One region of the Sporosarcina sp. P20a genome, then DNA from elsewhere that is predicted to be linked to it. Evidence: riboswitches for the same ligand, from Rfam matches in the RefSeq annotation. Region 1 holds a riboswitch; the other holds the start of a gene.
What was found. Region 1 has a riboswitch for cobalamin ahead of CSV72_RS11080 (ribonucleoside-diphosphate reductase subunit alpha). Riboswitches for the same ligand answer to the same signal wherever they lie in the genome.
Positions count from the first base shown of each region.

Region 2: linked by a shared signal. The riboswitch ahead of CSV72_RS13340 (ABC transporter substrate-binding protein) and the one ahead of CSV72_RS11080 (ribonucleoside-diphosphate reductase subunit alpha) in region 1 are both predicted to bind cobalamin.

Region 1 is NZ_PDYT01000013.1:5,294-15,207, reverse strand. Features, by position in the region: gene CSV72_RS11095 (succinyl-CoA:acetate CoA-transferase ScpC) at 1-1,017, shown strand, start outside; gene CSV72_RS11090 (ribonucleotide-diphosphate reductase subunit beta) at 1,546-2,583, opposite strand; gene CSV72_RS11085 (flavodoxin) at 2,562-2,999, opposite strand; gene CSV72_RS11080 (ribonucleoside-diphosphate reductase subunit alpha) at 2,987-5,209, opposite strand; cobalamin riboswitch at 5,369-5,544, opposite strand; gene CSV72_RS11075 (alanine/glycine:cation symporter family protein) at 6,047-7,468, opposite strand; gene CSV72_RS11070 (glycerate kinase) at 7,534-8,655, opposite strand; gene CSV72_RS11065 (DUF2243 domain-containing protein) at 9,371-9,871, shown strand; gene CSV72_RS11060 (cytochrome c oxidase assembly protein) at 9,831-9,914, shown strand, end outside.
Region 2 is NZ_PDYT01000020.1:24,589-34,502, forward strand. Features, by position in the region: gene CSV72_RS13335 (FecCD family ABC transporter permease) at 1-582, opposite strand, end outside; gene CSV72_RS13340 (ABC transporter substrate-binding protein) at 575-1,561, opposite strand; cobalamin riboswitch at 1,702-1,828, opposite strand; gene argS (arginine--tRNA ligase) at 2,546-4,213, opposite strand; gene CSV72_RS13350 (YwiB family protein) at 4,210-4,626, opposite strand; gene CSV72_RS13355 (transglycosylase domain-containing protein) at 4,785-6,839, shown strand; gene CSV72_RS13360 (YwhD family protein) at 7,502-8,020, opposite strand; gene CSV72_RS13365 (2-hydroxymuconate tautomerase) at 8,088-8,273, shown strand; gene CSV72_RS13370 (YwgA family protein) at 8,322-8,828, opposite strand; gene CSV72_RS13375 (HD domain-containing protein) at 8,846-9,914, opposite strand, start outside.

The DNA.
Region 1 (9,914 bases):
GTTAACGCTCCTATGGAGTTTGAAGGCTTACATGACATCTATATCCCAGATGCTCAAAACCAACGTAGAGAAATCCCTATTTATAGTGCAACAGATAAAATCGGTACACCAGGTATCAAAGTAGACCCTGAAAAGGTTGTTGGAATCGTTCTTACAGAGCAAGGTGATATTCCTTCCCCTATCGTTCCTCCAGACGAAGAGACACAAGAGATTGCAAACAACTTGTTGAACTTCTTCCGTGACGAGATCAAATTGGGCCGTATGGATGAAACGCTAATGCCTCTTCAATCAGGTGTTGGTTCAGTTGCGAACGCAGTACTTGACGGCATGAGAAATTCCGAGTTTAAAGATATCGAAGTATATTCTGAAGTACTTCAAGACGCAATCTTCGACTTGATCGATGATGGTGTAGTGAAATTCGCTTCTGCCACTTCATTGACTCTATCTAAAAAGCGTTTGGACAGCTTCGAAGACGATATCGCCAAATACCGCGACAAGCTTGTATTCCGTCCACAAGAAATTTCAAACCACCCGGAAGTTATCCGTCGTTTGGGTATCATTTCATTCAACACAGCGCTTGAGCTAGACATCTACGGAAACGTGAACTCTACACATGTTAGCGGTACACGTATGATGAACGGTATCGGTGGATCTGGTGACTTCGCTCGTAACGCACGCATCGCGATTTTCGTTACGAAGTCTTACGCAAAAGGCGGAGACGTGTCATCTATCGTACCTTTCTCTTCTCACGTGGACCACACGGAGCACGACGTAGACGTAATTGTTACGGAACAAGGTTACGCGGATCTTCGCGGCTTGGCTCCAAGACAAAAAGCGGAGTTGTTGATCGAGAACTGTGCTCACCCAGACTTCAAGGAAGAGCTACGTGATTATTACAACAGAGCCGTTGAACAAGTTGGTGGACAAACTCCACACATCTTGGAAGAAGCTCTATCTTGGCACGTGAATCTTGGGAAGAACAAGACGATGCACAAGATTGCAGAAGCTCAGAAGTAATTTTATAGGTAGAACATGACCAAGCGGACTTCGATCCGCTTGGTTTTTTTGTGGTGTTTTTTGATTTGGTTTGGGTGGATGGATGTTGTAGGCGGATGCTTTGCCTGGCGGGGATTGAGCGGTTAGGTTGACGGGTTGAGCGGATTTCGAGATTGATTGAGCGGTTAAATGGATAGATAGAGCGTTTTCCGGGATTCTTTGAGCGGTTGGGGAAATTTATGAGCGGATAGCGTGGATGTATGAGCGTTTCCTTCTTCTGAAGTTCGATAGAGCACACGCCACGATGGACATTGAGCGGTTAGCTATGAACATAGAGCGAATGCCGGGATTCATTGAGCGGTTAAATGGATGGATAGAGCGTTTCCCCGCGTTCATTGAGCGCTTAGAGAAATGTATGAGCGGATAGCGCAGTAGTATGAGCGCCCAGCCATATGTATAAGCGTCTTCCCTTAAATAAAACGGTCCCCTCCCCCTTCCCACGCAACAAAAAGAGGAACCCATAACGGATTCCCCTCCCATCCTTACCTATTACAAATCATCAAAACCATTCAAATCACTAGTCTTCACATATTGACGGCTAGTTTGTTCGAAGAAATCCGTTTTCGTATCATCGAAGTTATCGACGTACGCGCGGATCCACTTCATGGGATTGTCCGTGAATTCTGGATAGATTTCGCTCAAGCCGAGCATGCGCAACATTTTGTTCGCCCGATACTTGACGTAGCCTTCCATCTCATCCAGCTCCAGGCCATCGATTCCTGCTAATACATAGCGGCTCCAGATGACTTCTTGCTCGACGGAGTGGCGGAATTGGTCATAGATCCATTCCGTGAATTCGTCTGTGTTATACTCTGGATTTTCTGCCAATGCTGCACGGAAGATGTCGCTGATTGCTTTACCATGCTGCAGTTCGTCACGGTTGATGTATGAAATCATTGTGGATGTGCCGACCATTTTTTGGTGACGCGCCAAGTTATAGAAAAATGCGAAGCCACTGTAGAAGAATAGGCCTTCCAATAATGTCGTGTAGACCATCGCTTTTAGAACCGTTTCGATTGTTGGGTTCTCCGCAAATTCATTGTAGACGTCTACAATTCGTTCATTTCGCTTCATTAGTACTTCGTCTGTACGCCCCATTTCAAAAGCTTCCATTTGCTTGTCCAAGTTTGTGACGGATGATAGTACGTACGCATAGCTATGGTTATGTTCGCTTTCCTGGTCTGCAATTGTGGCAAGGATCGACTTGACGGAAGGATCCGTTGTGAAGTCTGCGATTTTCATTGCAATGACCGTTTGTGGACCGTCGAGTGTAGCCAGTAGACCGATAATTTTCAGGAATGCGGATTGCTCTTCTTTCGTCAAGCTTGAGAACTGCTTGACGTCTTGTGTCATGTCCACTTCATTCGCTGTCCAGAAAAGGGAACGGATTCGCTGACGTAGTGTATAGAAATGAGGGTGCGCGATGTCGTTCCAGTTCAGGATGCCGCTTGCTTCCCCACCGAAAATAGCTGTTGCTTTATTCGGGTTTGCAGGATTTAATACTTTTACTCTTGTAAGTGTCTCCAATGTTCGAGCACTCCTTTCGTCCAATTCGTAACGGTTTGTTCTTGCATGCCGCGCGGGCTTTGTTCGATCTTCAATGGTTCAAAAGGTGAATGATAGAATTTTGCCAGCTTGTCTGCTGCTTTGCAAAATAAATCATCGCCACCAAACTGGGTATCCCCTGTGCCAAAGACGTAGACGAGCTCCGGTTTATAGCCGACGTCCGCCACGAAATCTTTGACTTCTTCCGGCGTTGCTCCTTTTTCCCATGTGAATGAACCGATGCACAACGCGTCGTATTCTTTAATATTCGGGATAATGCCGATGCCGATACGATAGGTATCGACGTCGACACCTTCATTTTGTAGACGTTCCGTAATCAATTCTGCTACTTCCTGCGTGTTGCCGCTCCAGGATGCATAGGCGATTAAGAATGACACCACTCGCACTCCTCAATCTCCGCTGCGGTTGAACGCATATAGTACGTCGTTTTCATGCCGGATTTCCATGCTTGCAAGTGCAGATCCAAAATAACAGAAGCACGGATGGAGTTCGGTACATAGATGTTGAATGAAATCGACTGATCGATGTGCTGCTGACGCGCGGCGTTTTGCTTGATAGACCAGCGCTGATCGACGATGTAAGCAGAACGACGGTAAATGTCATACGTATTGTGATCCAGATCCGGTGCAATAACCGGTAATTTATAGTCTTTCTTCTCTTCATGGTAGAATGGCTTGAATACTGGGTCGATCGACGCTGTTGAGCCTGCGATAACCGACGTCGAGCTGTTCGGTGCAACTGCCATCAAGTAGCCGTTACGCATACCGTTCATTGCCACGTCCATGCGAAGTTCACGCCATTTATTGGAATCGTATTCACGTTGCTCGAAGTATTCGCCCGTTTGCCAATCGGAACCATCAAACAATGGGTACGCGCCTTTTTCTTTTGATAATTCCATTGAAGCTTTAATTGTCAAATACGCAATATTCTCATATAACTCGTCTGCGAAACTCACCGCTTCGTCTGACTCCCACTGAATGTTTTTCAATGCGAGTAAATGGTGCCAACCAAATGTGCCGAGTCCAATTCCACGATAGCGTGCATTTGTGCGTTGGGCTTGTACAACTGGAATTTGGTTTTGATCGATAACGTTGTCCAGCATACGTACTTGAATTTTGATCAAACGGTCTAAAACGTCTGCTGTAACCGCTCTTCCCAGGTTGATCGATGATAGATTACATACAACGAAATCGCCTGGTTTTGTGCGTGTGACCACCATATCGTCTTCGAGTGTAACCGATTCATGTGTAGATGCTGACATATTTTGGAGTATTTCTGAGCATAAATTACTAGAGTAAATCATGCCTTCATGCTTGTTCGGGTTCATACGGTTTACTTCGTCGCGGTAGAACATGAATGGTGTTCCTGTCTCCAGCTGGCTACGTAGGATCCGTTTCATGATTTCAATCGCCGAAACCGTCTCTCTTGATAAATCTTCATTGCGAACACATTCTTCATACTTCTCGCGGAATGTTCCTTGCCCTTTAGTTTCATCATAGAAATCTTCCAATGAATAACCCATTTTCGTGCGGACTTCATGTGGATCGAATAAATGCCAGTCTTCACGGGACTCGACTTTCTCCATGAACAAGTCCGGCAAGCATACGCCTGTGAAAATGTCATGTGCGCGTAAACGGTCATCCCCGTTATTAAGCTTGAGGTCGAGGAACGTGAAGATGTCTTGATGCCATACGTCGAGATAAACGGCTACGGCACCTTGACGTTGACCGAGTTGATCGACACTGACTGCTGTGTTGTTCAGCTGTTTAATCCAAGGAAGAACACCGCTTGACGCACCCTCGAAACCACGGATCGATGCACCGCGAGAACGAACTTTCCCCATATAGACGCCGATACCGCCACCGAATTTCGACAAGTTCGCGATATCGGTGTTGCTGTTGTAAATCCCTTGCAGTGAATCATCTACTGTATCAATAAAGCAGCTCGATAGCTGACCGTGCATCTTGCCTGCGTTCGACAATGTAGGCGTCGCCACCGTCATGTACAAGTTGCTCATCGCCCAATACGCTTCGCCGACTTTATGAATACGGTCTACTGTTTCGTCTTGCATTAACGTCATCGCGATGATCAACCAGCGCTCTTGCGGAAGCTCTACGGACTGTTTCTTAAAGTTTACGGTTACGTAGCGGTCTACCAATGTTTTCAAACCGATATATGTGAATAATAGGTCACGAGAAGGGTCAAGTAGCTTACCAATTTCCTGAAGCTCGTCCTGGCTGTACTTTTCAGTCAAAACAGGTGTATATAAACCTTGTTCCACCAAGCGTTCTACATTTTTCGCAAAATCGGTATAGACATCCGCTCCACGCAATGCTTTTTGCTTTGCATAGACGTCGAATAAATAAATACGCGCCGCTACAAACGTCCAATACGCATTCGCTTCATCAATACGGCTTAAAGACTCCAGCACCATTGCGTTCGTCCACTCAGTTGCTGAGCTCGCGGGGTGACGCTCCTGGAATTTCTCACTCGCTTCGATCAACGGTTCTATTTGCTTCTTGCCGAATTCCTCTTGTAAGTTTTCCATCAATAAATTAAGTCCCACAGATTCTTGAATAATAGCCATTATATCCGCTCCCTTTAGTTAATTAATTCGGTTATGTACTAAATAAAAAAACTCCCGATAAATTCGGGAGTCGTCAATTGACGATTAGTAGATTGCGGAAAGTTTTAGGCAGACTGAAAAAAGACTGCTTTGTGCTTTCACTCTCCAACCCCGAAGAATGTTTTGCTGAGATGACTGGCAGGTCTACTGGCTGGCACATCGTTCTTCCATCTTTCCTTCCCGCCGTAGCAGTGGTTTTATAAGATAGTCGTCCGTGCCCTCAGTTGCGGGGGCAGCTCCGTTCATGGCGGATTCCCTTTTAAACGTGGTGGGTACCAATTCATCTAATTGCTGTTATACACTATATATAGTGTGTTGATTCATATATAACCCTAACATGTTGTGTTCAAACATGCAAAACAAAAATCGAACCGATGTTCAGAATCCTTCTTCTGAACTACGATTCGATTTTTCTTATTCAGTATTTTATAGTATATCAAACTTTTTACTTCTTGACTAAATTGTTTGTGTGAACGTTTTAATTAGATAGTGAAATTAGTGAGGAGAAGGGATTTCCGCTTCAGCAGGGGGACGCTTTCCGGAGGGCGTGGCCTGAGCCAAGCGAACAGCGAAGGGTTCGCTTTGCCGTATTTCTGTGTACTTTGCAGAAATTAAGGCACCTGTCCAGGGTCTCAGACTCACGCTGATCCTCCCGGAGTCGCCCCCTGCTTCCGCTACAATCCTACTTTCTAACGTAGACCACCTAGAAACTTCACTGTATTTTTAGTACCAGTTCAAAGTCTCAAGAACGTAAGGCCAGAGTTCACAACTTGAAAAGCCTGATATTATCTATCAATATCACAAACGATCTTCTGCTCTTTCAGCTGTTTCTTCCCAACATTCTGCGCCTTTTAGGCCAGGGATGCTGGCTGATTTGAAGACGGGGTTTCTGCCGGCTTTTCGTTGTTTGGTGAAGTCGTCGAGTACCTTGAAGGCGATTTTGCCTAGGAGTAGAATGACGACTAGGTTGATGATGGCCATTAGTCCCATGAATAGGTCGGCCATGTCCCAGACTATTTGTACTTTTGCAACGGCTCCGAAAAAGACCATGGCGAGTACGAGTACTTGGTAGATTCGTTTCCACATGACGTTGGCGTTGATGAATTCGATGTTCGTTTCACCATAATAGTAGTTACCGATGATGGAACTGAAGGCGAAGAACATGATAGCGACAGCGATGAAGTATGGTGCCCATGCGCCTACGTGTACTTCCATGGATGCTTGTGTCAATAAGATACCGTTTGTTTCGCCTGATTGGTACAAGCCACCAAGTAAGATAATGAAGGCAGTTGCCGAACAGATGATGATGGTATCGAAAAATACTCCTAATGATTGTACTAGTCCTTGTTTTGCTGGGTGCGATACGTTCGCTGTGGCTGCTGCGTTTGGCACACTACCCATACCTGCTTCATTGGAGAACAGACCTCGGCGTACACCTTGCATCATAGCCATACCGATTCCGCCACCCATGATTTCTTTAATACCGAATGCGTGCTCAACAATTAATGCGATCATCGCCGGAACTTCTGTGATGTTTAATATCACAATATACAATGCCACGATAATATAAAATGTTGCCATTACAGGAACGATTGTCTGTGTTACTTTAACAATACGTTGCACACCGCCAAAGACGATCACTGCCGTCAGGACAATTAGTCCAACTCCTACAGCCCAATGTGGAATGCCGAATACATCCGTGAACGATTGACTGATTGTGTTCGATTGCACTGCGTTAAAAATAAATCCAAAACACATCGTCAATAAAATCGCGAAGACAATTCCAAGTTTCCGCCAGCCGAGTGCTTTTTGCATGTAATATGCGGGCCCTCCGCGGAAAGTATCACCGTCTTTCACTTTATATACTTGCGCCAATGTACTTTCAATGAATGCTGTCGCCATCCCAATGATTGCGATAACCCACATCCAAAATACTGCACCAGGTCCACCGATTCCGATCGCAAGGGCTACCCCTGCTACGTTACCAGTTCCTACGCGTGATGCGGCACTGATTGTGAATGCTTGGAACGGAGATACCCCGTCATTGCTATCTTTCTTCTCTACAATCAGACGGAACATCTCACGAAATAAGCGTACTTGAACAAATTTCGTGCGAATCGTGAAATATAAACCTGTTGCCAATAAAAGTGCAATTAAAACATATGTCCAAATGAAATTATTCGCCGGCCCTACAAGCCAGTCGATCGCATCTTGAAACATCTGACCACCTCCTCGTGTATTCTATACCCTACTCGCCCATTTACTATGCTTGGCATAATAAAAAACTATTTTCTACTTTGCAAAACTGCAGACGTTTTATTCTCCAATAAACTTGCTGCGTTAGCCATCAATTCGGCCAATGACTTCTCTCCGGCATCCAACGCATGCAATTCAGAGAACCACCCGAGCAGCTCTTGACGTGCCGCTTCATCAATAGTCCCTGAAATGACTAGGACCGGAACACCCTCTGCTTTCGCAAGCTTCGCAATGCCCATTAATGCTTTGCCGGCAAGCGTTTGTCGATCCGTCTTCCCTTCACCTGTCAGAATAAGGTCTGCAGACGATAGATGCTTTGCAAAATCTATCGCCTCAAGCACGACACCGATTCCACTTTCTAGACGTGCATCGCAATAGGCAATTAATGCACCCGCACTTCCACCTGCTGCGCCCGCTCCGTGCAGCTCATGCAAACGTACGCCTGTCACTCTTTCAGTCTCATCCGCAAAATGCTCCAATCCTTCATCCAAATCCAAGACCATTTCCGGATTCGCTCCTTTTTGCGGACCGAAAATAACCGACGCTCCTTGCTCTCCGACGAACGGATTTTCCACGTCAGACGCGATGCGAATGTCCGCCTCCAACAACCGCTTATCCAGTTTCGATATATCGATTTCGTCGAATACAGAAAGCGTAGTGCCATTCATTTCTAACGGCCACCCGGCTGCTTTAAATTTCACTCCAAGAGCTTCAAGCAGACCTGCGCCTCCATCATTCGTCGCACTGCCCCCAAGCCCGATGATCAATTTACGATATCCTTGGTCGAGCGCATGGAGGATCAATTGCCCTGTACCATATGTAGACGCTTTCATCGGGTCGAGTTCTTTTTTCTCGAGCAACATCAATCCGGATGCCTGGGCCATTTCAATAACCGCCGTCTCTCCGTCACCAAGCACACCTAGATGTGCATCGATTACTCGACCAAGCGGATCTCGCACAGATACCGTTTCGATTGTCCCACCAGTAGACGAAATCAGTGCATCGAGCGTCCCTTCACCTCCGTCTGCAACAGGTAAACGTATGATTTCTGCTTGCGGAAACACTTTTTTCACTCCATTAGATAGAGCGTTGGTCGCTTCTTCCGCACTCAAACTCCCCTTAAATGCATCAGGCGAAATGACAATTTTCACGGCTCACACTCCCTTTACTCGTATTCTAGCAGATTTTGCGGGAAAAGTTACCGTTAAATAGTGGATGATTAAAGTATTTTTATAATGAATGCCTTTAGGGATCTTGTTTTGTTGGGGTGTATTTGCTTTAAGGGGGAGCTTATTCGCTCTATGTGAGTCTGTATCCGCTCTATTGGGACGTAGCTTCGCTCATAGTTGGCAGTTAACCGCTCTATCAGGATGGGTTCACGCTCAATGTCAACCTGGATACGCTCATACTTCGAGGGCCAGCGCTCTAAACAAGGCTACGTAGTGTCGCCGCTCTATGAACTCACGCATCCGCTCTATCAAACCGTCGTTCCGCTCATAGTTTGCTGTAAACCGCTCTATCACAATGTGGTCCCGCTCAATGTCAACCTGGATACGCTCATACTTCGAGGGCCAGCGCTCTAAACAAGGCTACGTAGTGTCGCACCGCTCTATGAACTCACACATCCGCTCTATCAAACCGTCGTTCCGCTCATAGTTTGCTGTAAACCGCTCTATCACAATGTATTCCCGCCCAATGTCAACCTAAATCCGCTCATACTTCGAAGCAAAGCGCTCTATCAAGCCACGTAACCGCTCAATCGGACTACATATCCGCTCTATGAGCCTGCCCACAACACCCATCAATGTATTAATCCCCCCATCCTTAGGGAACACTACGTACGTGAGGAAAGGAGCAGTAAATATGGTGGTCATGAAAGTGGAAAATTGGGCGAATCGAAAAACATATCAAAAGAGAAATCTCTGGGCGGGCATATTATTTGGGCTCGGATTTGTGGCGTTTTTGGATGAGACACTGTTTCATCAGCTGCTGCATTGGCACAAGTTTTATGATAAATCTACTGTGGCGGTCGGCTTGGTGTCGGATGGTTTGTTTCATGCGTTCAGCTGGTTTGCGACGGTGGGCGCGTTGTTTATGGTAGCGGATTTGCGTAGGAGGAATGCGTTATGGCATAAGATGTTCTGGGGTGGTAAGTTGCTGGGTGGCGGCGCGTTCCAATTGTATGACGGGACCATTCAACATAAGGTCATGCGCATTCATCAGATTCGTTATCATGTAGATATCGTTCCGTATGATGTCGTGTGGAACGGTGCTGCGATTGTGATGATTGCGGCGGGTCTGTTGTTAATCAAGTCAGCGCACCAAGATGCCCGATCGGCGGACAGGCTGGTGCTTCATGCCACATGATGCTTTTCTCAGTGCAACCGATTGGCTGTTTGGGACGCTTGCG
Region 2 (9,914 bases), on a different contig from region 1:
TAGTACCATTACAATATAATTCCAACCGCGCATCGATACGCTACCAAGCAGCCAACCGACAATCTGACGGAGTTCTTCTTGCGTTAACGCAATCATCAGCGACAGTACGGAACCGAGAAATGAACCAAATATGATTCCTGTTAAAATAATCGTTTCCATTTTCATTGACCGATCGACGAGACGTGCAAAACCGATCACTAGAAACATCGTCACCGCGGCACCAATCATACTAAATACGGGTAAGGTGAATGCGCCAAGAATCGGTAGTGAAATACCAAAAAAGAGTGTGATCACGGCGCCGACAGAGGCACCGGATGACACTCCGAGGGTGTAAGGATCAGCTAATGGGTTTTTCAATAGCCCTTGGAAAGCGGCTCCTGAAATAGCCAGTGATGCACCGACGATTCCTGCCAGCAACACACGCGGCATACGGATCTTCCACAAAATATTACTCGCAGTCGCATCCGATTGATTCCATAGCGTCTCTATTGGTATTTTCACTGTACCGATCGATACGCCGAGCCAGATCGCCACAAGCAATGTGGCAATCGACACGACATAGGCGAGAGCGGTTTTATTCACCGAATACCTCAGGATAGACTGCTTTCGCAAACAATTCTAATCCATCAGCTAAACGTGGACCTGTACGGCTTGTAATATCTTCATCCAGTTGAATAACTTGATCTTCTTTGACCGCAGTCACCGCATCAAACCCGTCACGCGTTTTAATATTTTCTACGACGTTCGGAACATAGCTATATATAGCTAAAATCACATCCGGATTTTCATCTACAATTGTTTCAGGGCTGATCATAATCCAGCCTTCTTCTGTCACGATGTTTTCAGCGTGGATCATATCCAAGAATTGCTGAGGGAATGTCCCTGTTCCTGGCGTATAGATTTCAGGTGCATCGGAGTTTTCAACAAACACGCGCTTCTTGTCCGTGATGTCCGCTGCTTTCTTCTCGATATCCGCAATTTTTGTCTTCATATCTTCAACGATTTGATTCGCTTCCACATTTTTGTCCATGACTTTACCAATCAATTCAATTGTTTCATATGTCTCATCAAAAGTTCCCGCATTCGGTACGACGATTACCGGGATGCCTGCGTCACGAATTTGTTTCAAACCTTCTTCATTCGAACCCATCATCATTTCATGTGCAAATACCGCTTCCGGCTGCAATGAAATGACTTTTTCCACGTTGACCGTAAAGTCCCCTACTGTATCAAGATCCGCTACTTCCTCAGGAAAGTCATCGTTTTCTGTTACTGCGATAACTTGATCACCTGCATCAATACCGAATAAAATTTCCGTGTTGCTTGGAATTAATGAAATGACAGTTTCCGGCGCTTGTTCAAATGTAATTTCTTCACCGGTTGCATCTGTCAACGTGTATGGATAACTCGTTGTATCCGTTGATTGTTGTTCTGTTTTCGATTCTTCGCCAGACTGATTTTCATCTGCCGGTGTTTCTTCTTTTTTACTGTCGCTTCCGCATGCTGCAAGTAGTAGTACCGCGATCATTGCTGTCAGCATCAGTTGCCAAAACTTCTTCATGTGTGTTCCTCCTCTAATATGTGTGGTGCATTACGCAAGCCGCAGACATGAAAAAAACCTCCGATAGTTCGAAGGATTAGGTGGGATGAAATCAGCGCATGATTTCTTCCACTGTACCTATCCTCGTAGGTTGCCGCGGAACTTCATTTTCTAAAAAGGCAGGTGACCTGGCTTGTGCATCGCACTTACAGTGGCGGGACCGCATCGGATTTGAACCGATTTCGCTTTTCATCTCAAGTTTCGAGAACCTTTTCAGAAGATATGTAATTATGACTTATTATAGCGATAATAGCGGTGGTTGTACAGGGGATAGGAGGAGATTGAAACGTGTTTGGGAGTGAGGCTCCAGCAGGGGGACGCTTTCCGGAGGGCCTTGGTTGAGCCAACCAGGTCGCTTTGCTCCCTTTGGTTGTCTCATCTGTCAGGCTGATCCTCCCGGAGTCGCCCCCTGCTTCCGCCTCACTCCTTACTTTTTGTTGTGTTGGCAGGTTGAACCGCTTTTAAGTTGTTGATGCGTCTAGGGCCATTGGAACTTTTTGGACATATTCATTTTTTCAACAAGATAAGTACGCAACGCATCAATTACATCCCCTACTCGATATGACAAGAAAACACGAGGTGTGCCCTTGAACTTCACTTTCACACTCAAGAAAGGACACCAGTGAAGCGAAGTGCAAGGCGGCGACTCGGGGAGGATCAGCTCGACAGGCTAGACAACCAAAGGAAGCGCAGCGACCTGGTTGGCTTGCCGCGAGCCCTCCCGAACGCGTCCGCCTGGAACGTAGCGTAACGGTGCTTTTCCTCTCACAACCTTAGAAAACAATTGCTTGTAAGCTCTTGAACTTCATTCTCTAACTCAGAAAGGAACACCAGTGAAGCGAAGTGAGAGCCGTTACGGAGGACGGCTTTTGCTCTTCCCCTTCCCCCTCAAAAAGCGAAAGCAAAAAAGCCAAGCAGTAAACCCGCTTGGCCATTTTCAACATATTACATTCTTTCAGGTGCTTTAACGCCAACCAGTTTCAACGCGTTGGCAATCGTAGTTTTAGTTGCTGTAATCAAAGCCAAACGCGCTTCGGAAAGATCTTTGTTTTCCGGATCGAGCACTTTATTAGCATTGTAGAAACTATGGAATGTAGCCGCGAGTTCCTGGATATATGTTGTCACCCGGTGTGGTGCGCGCATGCGAGCTGAGTCGCTAATTAGTTTCGGGAAGTCTCCGAGTTTCTTTAGTAGCTCTAGCTCTTTTTCGTCTTGCAATAGCGTGACGTTGTCTGTTGACGCTTCTACGTTCTGTTCTTTTGCCTGACGCAAGATTGAGCAAATACGCGCGTGCGCATATTGTGCGTAGTAGACAGGGTTTTCATTGGATTTGGATACTGCCAAATCTAGATCGAAGTCCATTTGTGCGTCGCCTGAGCGCATCGCGAAGAAATAACGTACAGCATCTAGGCCGACTTCTTCTACAAGTTCACGTAGTGTGACCGCTTTTCCTGTTCGCTTGCTCATCTTGAACTTTTCTCCGTCTTTATAAAGCTGAACCATTTGCGCCACTTCTACTTCAAGCGTATCGCGGTCATAGCCAAGTGCCTGGATTGCCGCTTTCATACGTGGAATATATCCGTGGTGGTCCGCTCCCCAAATATTGATGAGTTTATCGAATCCGCGACTCAATTTATCTTGGTGATAGGCGATGTCTGGCGTTAAATACGTAAATGAACCGTCTTGTTTGATCAGCACACGGTCTTTGTCGTCGCCAAATGTAGTGGAACGGAACCAAGTGGCACCGTCTTCTTCATAGACGTGACCATTTTCACGAAGTTTATTGAGTGCGACTTCGATCTTGCCATTGTTATATAGAGACGTTTCCGAGAACCAGTGGTCGAAATGAACGCGGAAGTCTGCCAAGTCTTTCTTTAGTTTATCCAGTTCGATATTCAAGCCGTGTTCACGGAAAAACGCCAGTCGCTCTTCTTCTGGAACATGGACATACTTGTCGCCGTATTGTTCGACGAGGCCTTTTGCGATCGTGATAATATCTGCACCACGATAGCCATCTTCGGGCATTTCTTTTTCTAATCCAAGCGCTTCGAAATATCGAACGTCAATAGATAACGCTAAGTTATTTATTTGATTACCCGCATCATTGATATAGTATTCGCGTGCTACGTCATAGCCAGCTTTGTCGAGAATATTACATAATGAATCACCAAGGGAAGCCCCGCGTGCGTGTCCTAAGTGCAAGTCGCCTGTTGGGTTCGCTGAGACGAATTCAACTTGAATCTTCTGTTGCTGTCCGCTGTCTGAACGTCCGTAGTCTGCTCCTTGGTCGAGGACAGATTTCACGATATCCCCGAGGCTGTCTGTTTTTAAACGGATATTGAGGAAACCAGGTCCAGCAATTTCAATGGAGTCGATTGCGGTGTTCGTCGTATCAAGGTGCTCCAAGATACTTTCCGCGATCGCACGTGGTGGCTTTTTCGCAAGTTTCGTCAACTGCATAGCAATGTTCGCTGCATAGTCTCCGTTCTCTTTACTTCTTGGTGATTCCAGTTTAATTTCTGGAATATCTGCACCTTCGACTAGTTGTGCTTTTTCAATAGCTTGGTTCAAGGCTTCTTTAATTTCATGTTGAATCTGCTCTACTGCATTCATTGTGTTACCTCCGAGTAGGTTATTGTCAAATGGTATTCCCCTAATAAACTTTCGTCTGAATGTAAGTCGTACGCTACCGTAAAGCGTCCAGGTACCCACTCCAGTTGATTCGTACGAACGGCTAAATCCATAACTGCTGGGCCATTCCCGTATGTGCCGAAACGAACATCGTCTTGTCTGAACGGCAATCGCATCTGCACACCGCCCTTACGCATGATGAAGGCATCTTCGGCATGTAATTTCACGGTCGTTCGGACTGCTGGCATTCCTTCTAATCGTTCTTCAAACAATAAGTAAGCCTGCCCTTTTTTCTCAATGATTTCTCCAGTCGCTTGCATCGTATGCGTTTCTGCTTGCTGTTCTGGATGTTGAATAACGGAACGGAGCTGAACTTGCATTTTTGGCGCTTCCATTCGTTCACCGCCTTAAGTAAATAGATTCACTCATTATACACTTCTTCCGGCACCAGTTTCAATGTTACACGTCTAAACTTTTCCTGTGAGTCGTTTAATCCGGCCATAACCGTCCCATACTGTCAAAAGATACTGAATGGAACGGGATGTGATGAGCAATGAAACGTACCGATTATATAAAGTCCACTAATCGCAAAAAGTGGAAAAAGATTGTATTATCCCTATCGATCACGTCCATAGCCGCGGTCGTGACTGTCTTAATCGCCCTTCGAATATATGCTCAAGTACTTGGCGCCCCTTCATTGAGCGTACCAAAGGCTTCATTGTTCCTCGATCATAGCGGGCATCAGATCGGGGATCATTTTTCACAACATAGACGTTATTGGATGAAGCTATCCGATATGTCCCCTTTTCTTTCGGATGCTTTCGTAGCAACGGAAGATAAGCAATTTTATTCGCATAATGGATTTGATTATAAACGAATTGCGGGTGCAGTTCTGAAAGACGTAAAAACGATGAGTAAGGCGCAAGGAGCGAGTACGATTACTATGCAATATGCGCGGAATCTGTATTTGACACACGAAAAGTCTTGGACACGGAAACTCCATGAGGCGCTGTTTGCCTATCGACTGGAAATTTTCTATGACAAGGATACGATTTTGGAAGGTTATTTAAATACTGTCTACTTTGGCCATGGAATGTACGGCGTAGAAGCGGCTAGTCGATTTTATTTCTCCAAAGCCGCGAAAGAACTGACATTGGAAGAAGCCGCTACAATTGCAGCAATCGCAAAAGGTCCTTCCATTTATTCACCTCTTGATAACCCAGAGAATTCACGCAACCGCCAACTTCTCGTACTCGATCAAATGGAGGAATATGATTATATCTCAACTGCGCAAAAGGAACGCGCGGTGGAAGAGCGTATCGTGTTGCAGACAGAGAGTTGGAAAGACATGAAGCAAGTGGCTCCTTACTTTTTGGACGCTGCGTGGCAACAGGCGGAAGACATCCTTGCTTCGAAAGGTCGAGTACCTGCGGAAGGTGGCTGGCAAATCCGAACGACGTTGAATCAACAGCACCAGCAAGCGGCAGAACAAGCCATTCAACAAGCAATGCCTGCAAATGATCTGCAAGTTGGATTCATTTCCATGGCTGCAGACACCGGATTCGTCACGTCGATGGTCGGCGGAGTGGATTTTGGCGATAGTTCCTTTAACCGTGTGACTCAAGCAAAACGTCAACCGGGGTCTGCGATGAAGCCGATTCTCTATGCGGCAGCGCTGGAAAAAGGGATGAACCCCTTAACATTCATGACAGCCGAAAAGACGCTGTTTACGTATGATGACGGTCGTTCGACGTATGAGCCGAGCAATATTAACGGAGAGTTTGCGGCGAAGCCGATTTCATTGGCACAGGCAATTGCGATTTCGGATAATATTTATGCAGTCAAAACGCTTGAGCAAGTCGGTTACAAACCGTACACGAAAATGGCGCAGCGACTTGGCATCGATGTCGCATTTCCTGAATCCCCTGCCGTTGCTCTCGGAACTTCCGATGTGACACTGTTCGAGATGACGTCAGCGTATAATCGCATTGCGTCAAAAGGGAAACAAGTCGAACCTCAAATGATTCTATCGATTACAGATGCGAACGGAAAACTGGTCTATGAGCATCCTTCGAATAAACCGAAGCAAGCAATGTCCGAACAAGACGCGTTTGTGCTGACGCATTTAATGACTGGAATGTTTGACCCTGTCTTCAATGATTATTTAACTTCTACAGGTTTGTCGATGCGCCCGAAACAAACACGGCCTTACGCGGCAAAGTCCGGAACGACGATATCGGATCAGTATTTGATTGGCTTCTCGCCCACATTAACAGCGGGCATCTGGACAGGCTTCGATCGCGGAAAACAACTGGAGGATTTAGAAGATAAAACAGTCTCGAAAAAAGTCTGGATTGATTTCATGGAGGCTGCGCATGAAGGAACGGCGCCACAACCATTCCTTCCCCCCTCCGGTGTACAAAGCGTCGTTGTCGATATCGAAACTGGCGGAATTGCGGTCAATGAATGCACGAAGCAGCGATTGGTCTATGTAAAGGATAAAGATGTTCCGAAAAAGTTATGTACGGATCGCTCGTTGAGAGAACAAAATTCAGGAGAAGAGCAAAATTCTAAAATGGATTTATTCCCATTTTCGTTTTTTGAGTGATGTGGAGTGATTTGGATTTTTTGAGTTATGAGCGGGTAAGCGGCGGGATTGATCGCATGACCTGTAATTATGAGCGGATACAGACCATGATAGAGCGGACATTTCTCCTCATAGAGCGGTCGTGCATCAACAATGAGCGAGTACACGAAATATTGAGCGCACAGGCAATTGAGCTCTAGGGGCAGACGACAATGAGCGGGTGGCTGCTTGCATAGAGCGGATAGCCGTCGCGATTGAGCGGTTAACGACGAACTATGAGCACGTTGCCAGGGTGATTGAGCGGATTCGTCTCCAGATAGAGCGCTTGACCACTCGCATTGAGCAAACAGCCTTCGCGATTGAGCGAATAGACACAAAATATAAACGCCACAAATAAAGTAAATCCTCAAATCCCCATTAAAAAAAGCCTCGTTCTCCGTATCCGCGGAGAGCGAGGCTTTTTGACCGTTATGCAGGGATCGAATGAATCCGCACTGCTTGGGTTTGTGGTTTCATCAAACGACTGTCTACATAGCGGGTGTCCTAGATTACAGCGCAAAGCTGTATGTTTAGTTTACTTCCTTTGTTGCAGACATTCAACCTCAAAGAGGACGTAATGCAAATTGTCACATTTTTGACGTATTTGACGAGATTTGTACTTTTCAATGATGTTGTTTTAGGTCTTACTCCGTACGCAAACCTTCGTGTAATTCAGGTGTACTACGTTCCCACAGTTCTGCGTTATGCGACTTCAGAAAGTCTTTAAGAATTTTTTTCGAACGATCGTCCATTACGTCTACGATAATTTGACGCTTCATTGATTTATCCATACGGTTCACGTGGTCTGCGAGTAACTTATAGCCGCGTCTTTTTTCACGGTTGACGACCATTTCACACGCAGTGATTCCTGCGTAATATGGACCTTCTTCACGGTAATCAATTGTCACCCAAACGAGCCAGTATGGTTTGCCGCCTTCAGAATCTTTGCGGTCTGTGGTAAATTTGATGCCTCGTTCCGTATCACTACGAGCATGCATAGCACCCATTTCCACTTGTGCCGTACCCGCTTCTACATCGATGATCACAGGCGAAATGTTTTCTAGCGACAACGAACCGATGCCGAATCCTTTATGTCCATCTGTGGGGTCATTTTTTATTATTGTAAAGCCTAACTTTGGTTTTGAATTTTGCTCACTTGCCATGTAAATCGCCCTCCGTCTCTGTTATTATATGTACTATACCTGAATTTTCTGCAAAGGAGGAAATGAAATGCCATACGTCACAGTAAAAATGCTTGAAGGTCGCACTGACGACCAAAAACGTGCACTATGTGAAAAAGTTACGCAAGCCGTTGTGGAAACGACTGGTGCTACTACTGATAGCGTAACAGTTTTCATTGAAGAAATGCCAAAAAATCATCTTTTTAAGAACGGGAAACTTATGAGTGAACAGTAAAATCAGCAAAAGGATTCTCATCGCGAGAATCCTTTTCACTTGATCCATTTAGCTGACTGAATTCACTTGCATCTCTTCGATGAAGGCAAAAGCTTGATCCATTTCCTGATCAGTAAAATTCAGTTTGTTTTTCACGATACGTACTTTAGCAATTTGATCCTCTTTGTCGAGCTGATCGAAAAACAGTAATGTAGAGACCAATTCCAAAAAGCGTGACGACTTCTCATTCAATCGCTCGATACATTTTGGCAACTGTTCTTTCGGTGCTTCCGCTGTCGCAAGGAATTTCGACCCTTCATCCGTCACTTGATAGCAATATTGCTTATACGAACCCTTGTCCTCGAAACGCTCAGCCAAAAAGCCCATTTCACACAATTCTTCCACTCGCAATGTCAGTTCTTCCGAATAAGGACCATACATATGAAGTTCGTATTTCTCAGCAAACGGGAAATTCATTTTTTTTAATATATAAACCATCTTCTGCATTTTCTTACGGCCATTTACTTCATTCGCCAACGATATAAACTGAACGATTTTTGCATGCTCTTGCAGCAAGTCCCGCAACCCCTCTCTTAACCTCTTAACAATTCCAAAATCTTCTCATGCAACGGGTTTCCATCTATTAATAAATCTTCCGGATAATAAATTTTATGGTCTGTTCTGCGTTTGCCTGATATCGCTTCGACTACATCAGACATCCGTGATAGTTCACGTAAATCGCCATTTTCTAGTTGTAAATAAATCGGCACACGCTCATTCTCTTCACCCGGACGATAAAAGTCGTACGGTAAGTCAGATGAAGAATCCGTCACTAAATAATAGTCAGGATCGAGCCCTGCTTCTTTGAATAATGTAATAAGTTCACCGAATTTCATGTACTGCACTGCAGGATCGAATTCGGCATATTGAAATAGCCGTCTGTTCACGAAGCGATCGCATAAATCCGCTAAAATCGTATCGTCTTCTTCCATCCACAGCTGGAAATACGTCAATAACACGCCCTCATCAAGAGCTATGTACTCTTTCAATTTGAACTCTTGTGCGAAGAACGAGATGAAATGCATAGGTTCTTGCTTAAATGCATACCCAGTTTCAAATAAATGTTTCGCTCTGTGTAAAATTTTGATCAAAATCACTTCTGCACTTCGCGACACGGGGTGGAAATAAACTTGCCAGTACATTTGATAGCGGCTCATGATATAGTCTTCCACCGCGTGCATACCGCTCTGCTTGATGACGACTTGATCTTCGGTCGGACGCATGACACGCAAAATCCGTTCCATGTCGAAATGGCCATAGGAAACGCCAGTGTAATACGCATCGCGCTGAAGATAATCCATACGGTCTGCGTCGATTTGACTGGAAATCAAGCTGACGACCAATTTATCAGGATACGTTTTGTCGATGACATCTGCCACTTTTTGAGGGAAATCTGGCGACACACGACGCAGCACTTCATGGACTTCTGTCTGTTCCAATAAAATTTGCTGGGTGAATTGTTCGTGATCCAGATTGAACACTTTTTCAAATGCATGGGAAAACGGACCGTGTCCCAGATCATGCAATAGCGCTGCACAAAGAGCGACGAGTCGCTGTTCTTCGTCCCATTCTTCACGCCCACTGAAGCCGTCATCGAGAATT